Regions from separate parts of the Paenibacillus sp. PsM32 genome, predicted to be linked through region 4. Evidence: predicted binding sites of a transcription regulator. Region 4 holds the regulator's gene; each other region holds the start of a gene.
The links. Region 4 encodes Rex, which represses fermentation and respiration genes when NADH is low (regulators of the CRP and FNR family bind a similar motif). Its sites were predicted from a motif close to TTGTGAAATATTTCACAA; they were not measured.

Region 1: a site for Rex is predicted at 1,416-1,433, ahead of nadA (quinolinate synthase NadA). Genes of this name have one in related genera too.
Region 2: a site for Rex is predicted at 1,249-1,266, ahead of adhE (bifunctional acetaldehyde-CoA/alcohol dehydrogenase). Genes of this name have one in related genera too.
Region 3: a site for Rex is predicted at 957-974, ahead of qoxA (cytochrome aa3 quinol oxidase subunit II). Genes of this name have one in related genera too.

The regions. Positions count from the first base shown of each region.
Region 1 covers NZ_JARUWY010000018.1:38,778-40,989, reverse strand. The annotation lists gene nadB (L-aspartate oxidase) at 1-428, opposite strand, end outside; gene nadA (quinolinate synthase NadA) at 449-1,393, opposite strand; gene ftsH (ATP-dependent zinc metalloprotease FtsH) at 1,676-2,212, opposite strand, start outside.
Region 2 covers NZ_JARUWY010000008.1:133,722-135,933, reverse strand. The annotation lists gene adhE (bifunctional acetaldehyde-CoA/alcohol dehydrogenase) at 1-1,176, opposite strand, end outside; gene QCD85_RS16040 (Crp/Fnr family transcriptional regulator) at 1,508-2,212, shown strand, end outside.
Region 3 covers NZ_JARUWY010000013.1:80,078-82,289, forward strand. The annotation lists gene qoxA (cytochrome aa3 quinol oxidase subunit II) at 1-799, opposite strand, end outside; gene QCD85_RS20215 (hypothetical protein) at 1,086-1,355, opposite strand; gene QCD85_RS20220 (glycoside hydrolase family 95 protein) at 1,720-2,212, opposite strand, start outside.
Region 4 covers NZ_JARUWY010000002.1:429,754-431,965, forward strand. The annotation lists gene QCD85_RS07730 (amidohydrolase) at 1-848, opposite strand, end outside; gene QCD85_RS07735 (redox-sensing transcriptional repressor Rex) at 841-1,488, opposite strand; gene dinG (ATP-dependent DNA helicase DinG) at 1,485-2,212, opposite strand, start outside.

The sequences.
Region 1 (2,212 bases), on a different contig from region 4:
CCTGTAGAATCACCATTGGCATGTAAAATACGACGATGACTATGCGCACCTTCTCTGGTCAACTCTAACTGTCCATCAATAGTATCAAATAAAGTTCCCAATCTTATCAGTTCTTGTACCCCTGCTGGCCCTTCTTGCACAAGCACATCTACCGCAGATGAAGAACAAAGCCCTGCTCCTGCCAGCAATGTATCTTGACGATGATATAGAGGAGAATCATCAGTGGATATTACTGCCGCAATCCCGCCTTGTGCATAACGGGTATTGCTTTCTAACAGCGATTTCTTAGTGATCATAAGAACGTGCTTATATTCACTTGCCAAAATAGCAGCAAATAACCCTGCAATTCCTGAACCTATAATAATAACATCTACTTGTTTGTGAATATATTCACTCAAATGATAATCGATCAGGCGATTTGGGATCATTATGGTTTCCTCTCAATCGTTCAAGATGAAGATACTTGTAGCATCCGTTCTAACGAAACACGAGCTTGATCAGCAACAACAGGCGGTACATAAATTTGTGGTTTCATATGTTCAAGACAATTCACTAATTTTTTTAAATTATTCACTTTCATATTCGGGCATACTAAATATTTACTAGCAAAACGAAATGTTTTATCCGGACTATCTTTACGAAGCTGATAACCTGTACCGTCTTCTGTACCTACAATAAACTCCTGACAAGGCGATTCTTTGCAATATTTAATAATAGCTGTTGTACTGCCGACAAAATCTCCTAAAGCTACCACATCTGGGCGACATTCAGGATGTACTACAAATTCAGACTGAGGGTATTTAGCTTTCATCTCCATCACGTCTTTGACTGTTAACATATCATGAGTATTACAGTAGCCTTCCCAGATAATCATTTTTTTGTCTGTATGCTGTTGTACGTAATGCCCTAAGTTTTTATCAGGTACCCAGATAATTTCATCGGAATCTACAGATTGAATTACTTTAACAGCATTAGCAGAAGTACAGCAGATATCAGTTTCGGCTTTAATTTCAGCAGACGAATTGATATACGTTACTACTTTCGCATTGGGATGCTTTTCCTTTAAGCGACGCAATCCATCGACATTGACCATATCCGCCATCGGACAACCTGCACGTTCATCAGGAATAATCACTGTTTTGTTAGGTGCTAGAATCTTAGCACTTTCACCCATAAAATGAACTCCACAAAATACAATCGTATCGGCTTCAGTCTGAGCCGCTTTTTGCGCTAGCAAAAAAGAATCACCACGGAAATCAGCTACTTCTTGAATCTCATCTCGTTGATAATAATGAGCCAAAATAATTGCATTACGTTCTTTTTTTAATTGTAAAAGACGTTTCCTGAGCTCTGCATCCCGTTCTGCTTTCTTTTCTAGTGCTAACGCTTCCATCGTAATCGCTCCTTTTCATTGTTTGAGATTCATTTCACAATGTTAGACAGACAAGTAGGTTCTAGGTCAGTAGAAGATTGCTACTTAGAGAGTTTGTGAAAAATATCCCGTACTACAGTATAAGTTGTGTCTAATTTGTGATCAATGTTCAACCAATAATGTACACAATCCTATAGTCACTTGTCAATCAGTGAATTAGAGCAGGAATTTCACGATACACAAAAAAGCCCGAAGATCATAATGATCTTCGGGCTTTGATATTTGTTGCATCTGTCGTATTGATTAAGAAGTAGGTGTGCTTCCACCTGTTCCATTTGGTCCACGATCTTCGCCAGGGCCATTGGTAGGGCTGTTCGGAATATCTCCGTCTTTACCTAATCCAGGTGTAGATGGAGTGTTATCTTTTTCCAAACTTAAAGAACCACCGATTGTATCTACAGTAGGTTCGCCACCTTCTGGTGTTTCCCCTGAACCGCTTGTATTACCATCGCCATTTGTATCACTTAAAGATCCAGTTTCAATCAATTCTTTGATTTGTTCTAGATCCAATGTTTCTACTTCAAGCAATGTTTGAGCGATCAAATGCATTTCTCTTGAATGTTTTTGCAATAATTCGCGACAACGTTCGTAAGATTCCGTAATAAAACGGTGCATTTCTTGATCGATCTCATAAGCAATTTTATCACTATAGTTTTGCTCGTGTCCGATATCACGACCCAAGAATACTTGACCTTGAGCAGTACCGAATTGCATCGGTCCAAGCTTCTCACTCATACCGTATTCAACGATCATGCTACGTACGATACTTGTTGCTTGTTG
Region 2 (2,212 bases), on a different contig from region 4:
TTGAATAACTTCATCATTATTAGAATGGATAGCTGAAGAGTGACCCATACCGCCAAATTCTACGATTTGTGCAGCACGTTCAATCCCTTGATCCGCATTTTTAACTCTATAGCAAGCCAACACAGGGCTTAATTTTTCAGCAGATAATGGGAATTTAGTACCGACACCTTCCAGTTCAGCAACCAATATTTTGGTGTCTGCTGGAACAGTAATTCCACAAAGTTCAGCAATTTTTACAGCAGATTGTCCTACAATAGAAGGATTCACTGCACATTTATCTGTATTCATTGCACCGTTTGTTAATTTGCCTGCTTCTTCTTTTGTTACAAAGTAGCAACCGTTATCGATCATTAATTTTTTCACTTTTTCATAGACAGGTTCTTCAATAACTACAGCCTGTTCAGAAGCACAGATCATACCATTATCAAACGATTTGGAAAGAATTAAGTCATTAACAGCTTGTTGTAGATCAGCACTTTTCTCGATAAAAGCAGGAACGTTACCAGGACCTACGCCAAGTGCAGGTTTACCACAGCTATATGCTGCTTTAACCATTGCGCCACCACCAGTAGCTAAGATCATGGCTACATCAGGATGGTTCATCAAAGCGTTTGTTTTGTCCATTGAAGGAGCATCAATCCACTGGATACAATCTGCAGGTGCACCATGTTTTACAGCCGCTTCAAGCAAAATGCGAGCTGCTTCTTTACTACAATTCTGTGCAGATGGATGGAAGCCGAAAATGATAGGGTTACGTGTTTTAATTGAAATTAATGATTTGAACATCGTTGTTGATGTTGGATTCGTTACAGGTGTAATCCCCATGATGATTCCGACAGGTTCAGCGATTTTTTGGAAGCTTTCATAATCATTGTCTTCAATAACACCGACTGTTTTATCATTTTTGATGCTGTGGTATATATATTCAGTAGCAAACATGTTTTTGATAATTTTATCTTCATATACACCTCTACCTGTTTCTTCAACAGCCAGTTTAGCAAGATACATATGTTGATCCAGACCAGCTAACGCCATTGCTTGTACGATGTTATCAATTTGTTCTTGATTCATATTCATAAATGCAGCGTGCGCTTTGTTAGCTTTATCAATTAATTTTTGAATTTCTTCCTGTGCACTCAATTCCACGTTGCGACTAGCATCATTTTTTACAGCCATTTCTCTCATCCTCCTCAGAATGTGTATTGCTTTTGTCTACGCACTGATCATAGCATAGAGACATAAATCATAATGTGATATTTTTCACAATCAATTTTTATTTTTTAAATTTATTCTATTTCATTTTTTCCTTTTGCATTTTAATATAAAAAGATGTATGATAATAGTGAAATTAATCACAAAGTATGAAGAAGCTTTTCTTCATTTGTAAGTCATTATTGTTACTATATAATGTAGAATTTAACTAATCATTTAATTTCCAATTTTTTTCCTAAAATGTTATGCATTATGATTAATTTCACGTATAATTGAAATAAAGGGGCGAATAATAATGAACAAGTCTTTAGAAGAAACTCAACCACGTCATAATACAGCATGCTTTTCGGAAATTAATCAGGAACGATTACTTAACCATTCTACAGAACGTAGTATCGCAGCAGGATCTCATTTATTCTGGGAAGGCGATTTATCCGATAAATTATATTTCCTTAAAAGTGGACGCGTTAAATTAACGAAATCAACCGATGAAGGTAAAGAATTGATTCTATATATGTATCAAGCAGGAGATATGATCGGTCAAGCTGACCCATTCTCTGGTACACGCCTTGGATTTACAGCAGAAGCAATAGAAGATACAGAAGTTGCTGTGATCGAACATAAAGAATTAGAATTAATGATCTGTCAGTATTGCGACTTTGCAATCGACTTTATGAAATGGATGGGAACGCATCACCGTCTGACTCAGACTAAAGTGCGTGACTTGATGTTATATGGTAAACCAGGTGCACTCTGCTCTACATTGATTCGTTTAAGCAATACGTATGGTGAAGATTACAATGATAAAGGTTCTATTTTGATTAACAAAAAAATCACGCATACAGACTTATCGAATATGATTGGTGCTACTCGTGAAAGTGTAAACCGGATGCTTAGCGATCTACGTAAAAAAGAAAGTATCGAATATGAACACGGTATGATCATTATCCATGACCTTGAAGCTTTACAAGAAGTATGTCACTGTGAATTATGCCCTAAA
Region 3 (2,212 bases), on a different contig from region 4:
TTCCAGGAACCGTTAGCGACTGGTATGTTTCCATACTCATAGGTTTAGACTCGGTTTTAACTTTGTTGACCCAAGTCTGATATTGCTCGTCAGATACAGCATTCACATCGAATCTCATTTGGGAAAAATGCTCACCACTGAAGTTAGCACCTGATCCAAAGAAAGTTCCCTGATGATCAGCTTGTAGATACAATGTCATAGCCATACCCGACATCGTATAAATTTGTCCACCAAGTTCTGGCACCCAGAAAGAGTTCATCGGAGCATCAGAAGTCAGTTCAAATCGTACAGGTGTATCTTCTGGAATCGTAATAGAGTTCACAGAAGCAATACCTTCGCCCGGGTACATAAATAACCATTTCCAGTCCATAGAAGCAACTTGGATTGTAATAGGTTCCTTCTGTGATTGAATCGCTACAGAAGGCTCTAATGCATAAGTGTAACGCACAGTTACAATACCAAGTACAGCAATAACGATGATTGGAATCCCCCACCAGATGGTTTCAAGCTTGGTGCTGTGGTTGAAATCCGGATCATATTTTGCTTTTCTACCTGGTTTGTCACGGTATCTCCACACTATAACAAAAGTGAGTATCGTTACCGGAACAATAACAATGGCAGTTAGAATCGTGGAAATCACGATTAGATCTCTTTGTCCTGCGGCAATAGGTCCTTTCGGATCGAGAACAAAGTAATTGTGGCTACCTGCATAAAGTGCCCATACCGTCAAAGCGAGTGACAGAACCGACACAATAATCATAACCCACATCATAAGACGAGAACCCGGTTTTTTGTTCATCTTAATCCCCTTTCTCACATAACGTTTAAGACGTTCATAATATTGAAACCACACATTTCTATGTTAACACTAAGTGTGCTATTTGCGTATCCATAGAAGGTGTAAATTCCACATTTTTTTGACTTGTTAACAAATCTGTCAATTTATTAACAGGTTATCGTGAATCTTTTCACATTATTTATATATTATCATATTGTGATTCCGTAAAAAAGCCCCTTTAAGAATTAATTCTTAAAGGAGCATGTATTTAATTAAAAAGGATTTATTTTATCGTCAATCTCATTTTTTAATCATCATTGATACTTTCTTTTCCTTCTTCATTACGAACTTGCATAGAACCGATCGATTTACCAATAAAGTAAATAAATACACTTCCTACTACACATCCGATACCCATCATCAATCCAGCGTTGTTATCATTAAATGGTTGGATATTCAAAATAATCGTTACTACACCAACAACAAAAGCAATCCAACCTATAATTGTGAGCAAACGAGTTAATCCGCGTGCATTTTTTCCGGGTGAATTTGAACGGCCTTTTGTATTTGTCGCCATAATTAAGCACTCCCCTCTTATGTTAGTATCCATTGCTACTCCAAACTAGGAGCACTTTAAAAATTACGTTTCTATTGTTATAGTCTCTATTACCACAATTTGCCCCTTTTGATTCGTTATTTAATTATATTCTTCTTATTTCTATATTATTTATTACAAATTATTGTCAAATGGTATGTATTTCATCGTCAAAAAGGCGACATTCTCTGTGTAATACAGAAAATATCGCCTTTGTTCATCTCCCTATTAATATATTCATAATTACATATTTGATAAGAATATATTTATATATAGAAGAAAAAATATTTTTTCATTACTTCTCGTCAAAATATTCGTAGATTAACTGTATGATTATATCCGAATTTTAGACCTTTGCATGTAATGTATAACTTCTCCCCGCTTCCGCAGTAAACTCCAGCACAAAATCAGTTTGTTGCTCATTAGGTTCAGTCAATGTAGAAGCTGTTAATGGATCTTCCAATTGCAGAGCAATAGAACTCACCAAGCGACAGGTTCCATGAAACTGCGATTCTACTGTCACTTCTACCAGTTGTGCTTGTTGCCAGTGCATATCTACTGTATATCCGCCACGTGCCCGTAGCCCTTTCACAAATCCTTTATTCCATACTTCTGGCAACGCAGGCAGTAGATGTAGTTCTTGTAAATGGCTTTGAAGCAACATTTCAGCAATACCTGCGGTTCCACCAAAATTACCATCAATCTGAAATGGAGGATGAGCATCAAATAGATTCGGATATGTAGAACGTGATAATAACGTACTTACAAATTCATGTGCAGTCTCTCCATCCAACAAACGAGCATACAGATTAATAAGCCAAGCACAGCTCCATCCGGTA
Region 4 (2,212 bases):
GCTAATTTGAGGTTACTGCCCGGGTTATGAGAGATCGCTACTTTATTCTCAGCAAGTACTTCGATCTCTTCATCATTCAAATGAACAGCATGAGCTAACAATGCTGGACGAGTGAAAAATCCTAATTTCTCCAAATGAGCTACAGGACGTAATCCATAATCTGTAACGTTTAATTGAACTTCTGCTAGTGTCTCAGACATATGTGTATGCAGCGGCAAATCCAAATCATGAGCTGCTTGTACAAATTGTTCGATGTATGCAGGTGGACAAGTATACGGTGCATGTGGAGACATCATCGTTGTAATACGTCCATTCGCTTGACCATGCCAATCACGTGCAAAGTCGATTGATTGTTTTAGCTTTTGCTTTTGTTCTTCTTCTGAACACAAGCCGATTACACCACGCATCAATACTGCACGCATACCGGATTGTTCTACCACTTCGGCTACACGTTCTGAGCGATCATACATATCGAGGAATGTAGTCGTGCCGCCTTTTAACATTTCTAACACAGACAGAGCAGTTCCCCAGTATACATCGTCACTTGTAAATTTCGCTTCCATCGGCCACATTTTTTCTTGTAACCATACTTGTAGAGCAAGATCATCTCCATATCCACGTAACAAGGACATCGCTGCATGACCATGACTGTTGACTAGACCCGGAATAAAGAACAAATGATTGCCATCCACTACGGTTGTGTCTTCTTCGATCACAGGTTCTTCTTCTCCAAGATACGTAATCCATCCATCTTCAATCACCATATGTCCAAAAAGCATTGATTTCTCTTCGCTCATTATAGCAAACATACCGTTTTTGATGACCCATTTGTTCGAGGTGTTATTCATTAGTTTCATGTTCCTTTCCATCTTCCAGGTAATAGGCAAGGCTTAATAAATCCGTTGTAAAATCAGCAGTATGCACACGGATATGCGGTGGAGCTTTCAAAATAATCGGTGCAAAGTTCAAAATAGCCTCGACCCCTGCTTCAATTAACTGATCTGCTACACGCTGTGCTTCAACATTAGGCACTGTAACAATTCCGATACGAATACTTCTCGCTTTGACTGTAATTCCAAGTTCATCAATAGGCTGTACGACTAATGTATTGATTAAAGAGCCTACTTTCGAATCGTTGGAATCAAACACAGCTACGATTTTCATTGTTTCTTTTAGATACATATTATAGTTAGAAAGGGCATGCCCTAGATTACCTGCGCCTACAAGTGCCACATTGATTTGTTGATCTAATTTTAAAATATGACGTATTTTCTCAATCAAATACGATACATCATAACCGATCCCTTTACGTCCAAAATCTCCAAAATAAGCTAAATCTTTGCGAATTTGTGCTGGATTCAAGTCTAATTTTTGTCCCAGTTCTTGCGAAGACACTGTAGGAACTTCACGTGTGTGAAGTTCGTTCAGATATCTAAGGTATACAGGTAGTCTTCGCACGACTGCTTCTGATATTTTGTCGGATTTCATGCTTGCTCCCCCTCTTGATTTACAGTTTCCTTTTCAGGTTCGGCCTGGCTAAGCCATTCTGTAATACGGGGTACCATCTGCTCTGTCGGCATATGTTCCATTTTGGGACCGGGCAATGAATATAGAAAATGCTTGCCATAATAGGACTCGATCACACGAGTGTCATAGACAATAACGATTCCCCGATCACTAGATGTCCGTACTAATCTACCAAAACCTTGTTTGAAACGGATAACTGCTTGCGGTACAGATAATTTCATAAATGGATTTTTCTTTTCTTTTTTCAGCCGTTCACTTTTGGCTTCAAGCAGTGGATGATTGGGCGGTTGAAAAGGTAAACGTACGATCGCCAGACAGGTTAACGCTTCGCCTGGAATATCGACCCCTTCCCAGAAGCTACTTGTACCCAGCAACACCGAAGCGGAACGCTCTTGGAATCTTCGAGTGAGCTTGGTACGACTTCCTCCATCGACCCCTTGTCCAAATACTGCAATATCGCTATGTGATAACTTCTCTTTCAATGGCTCATACACCTGCTTGAGCATCCGATAAGAGGTAAATAACACCATCATTCGTCCATTGGTCGCTTTGGCAGTCTCCGCTAATGAGTTCGCTAACGTATCTACAAAGAATGCATCACCAACACTGCCTTTGACACTTGGAAAATCGCGCGGAATTAACAACAGCGATTGCTCACGATAATTGAAAGGTGAAGATAACTGTT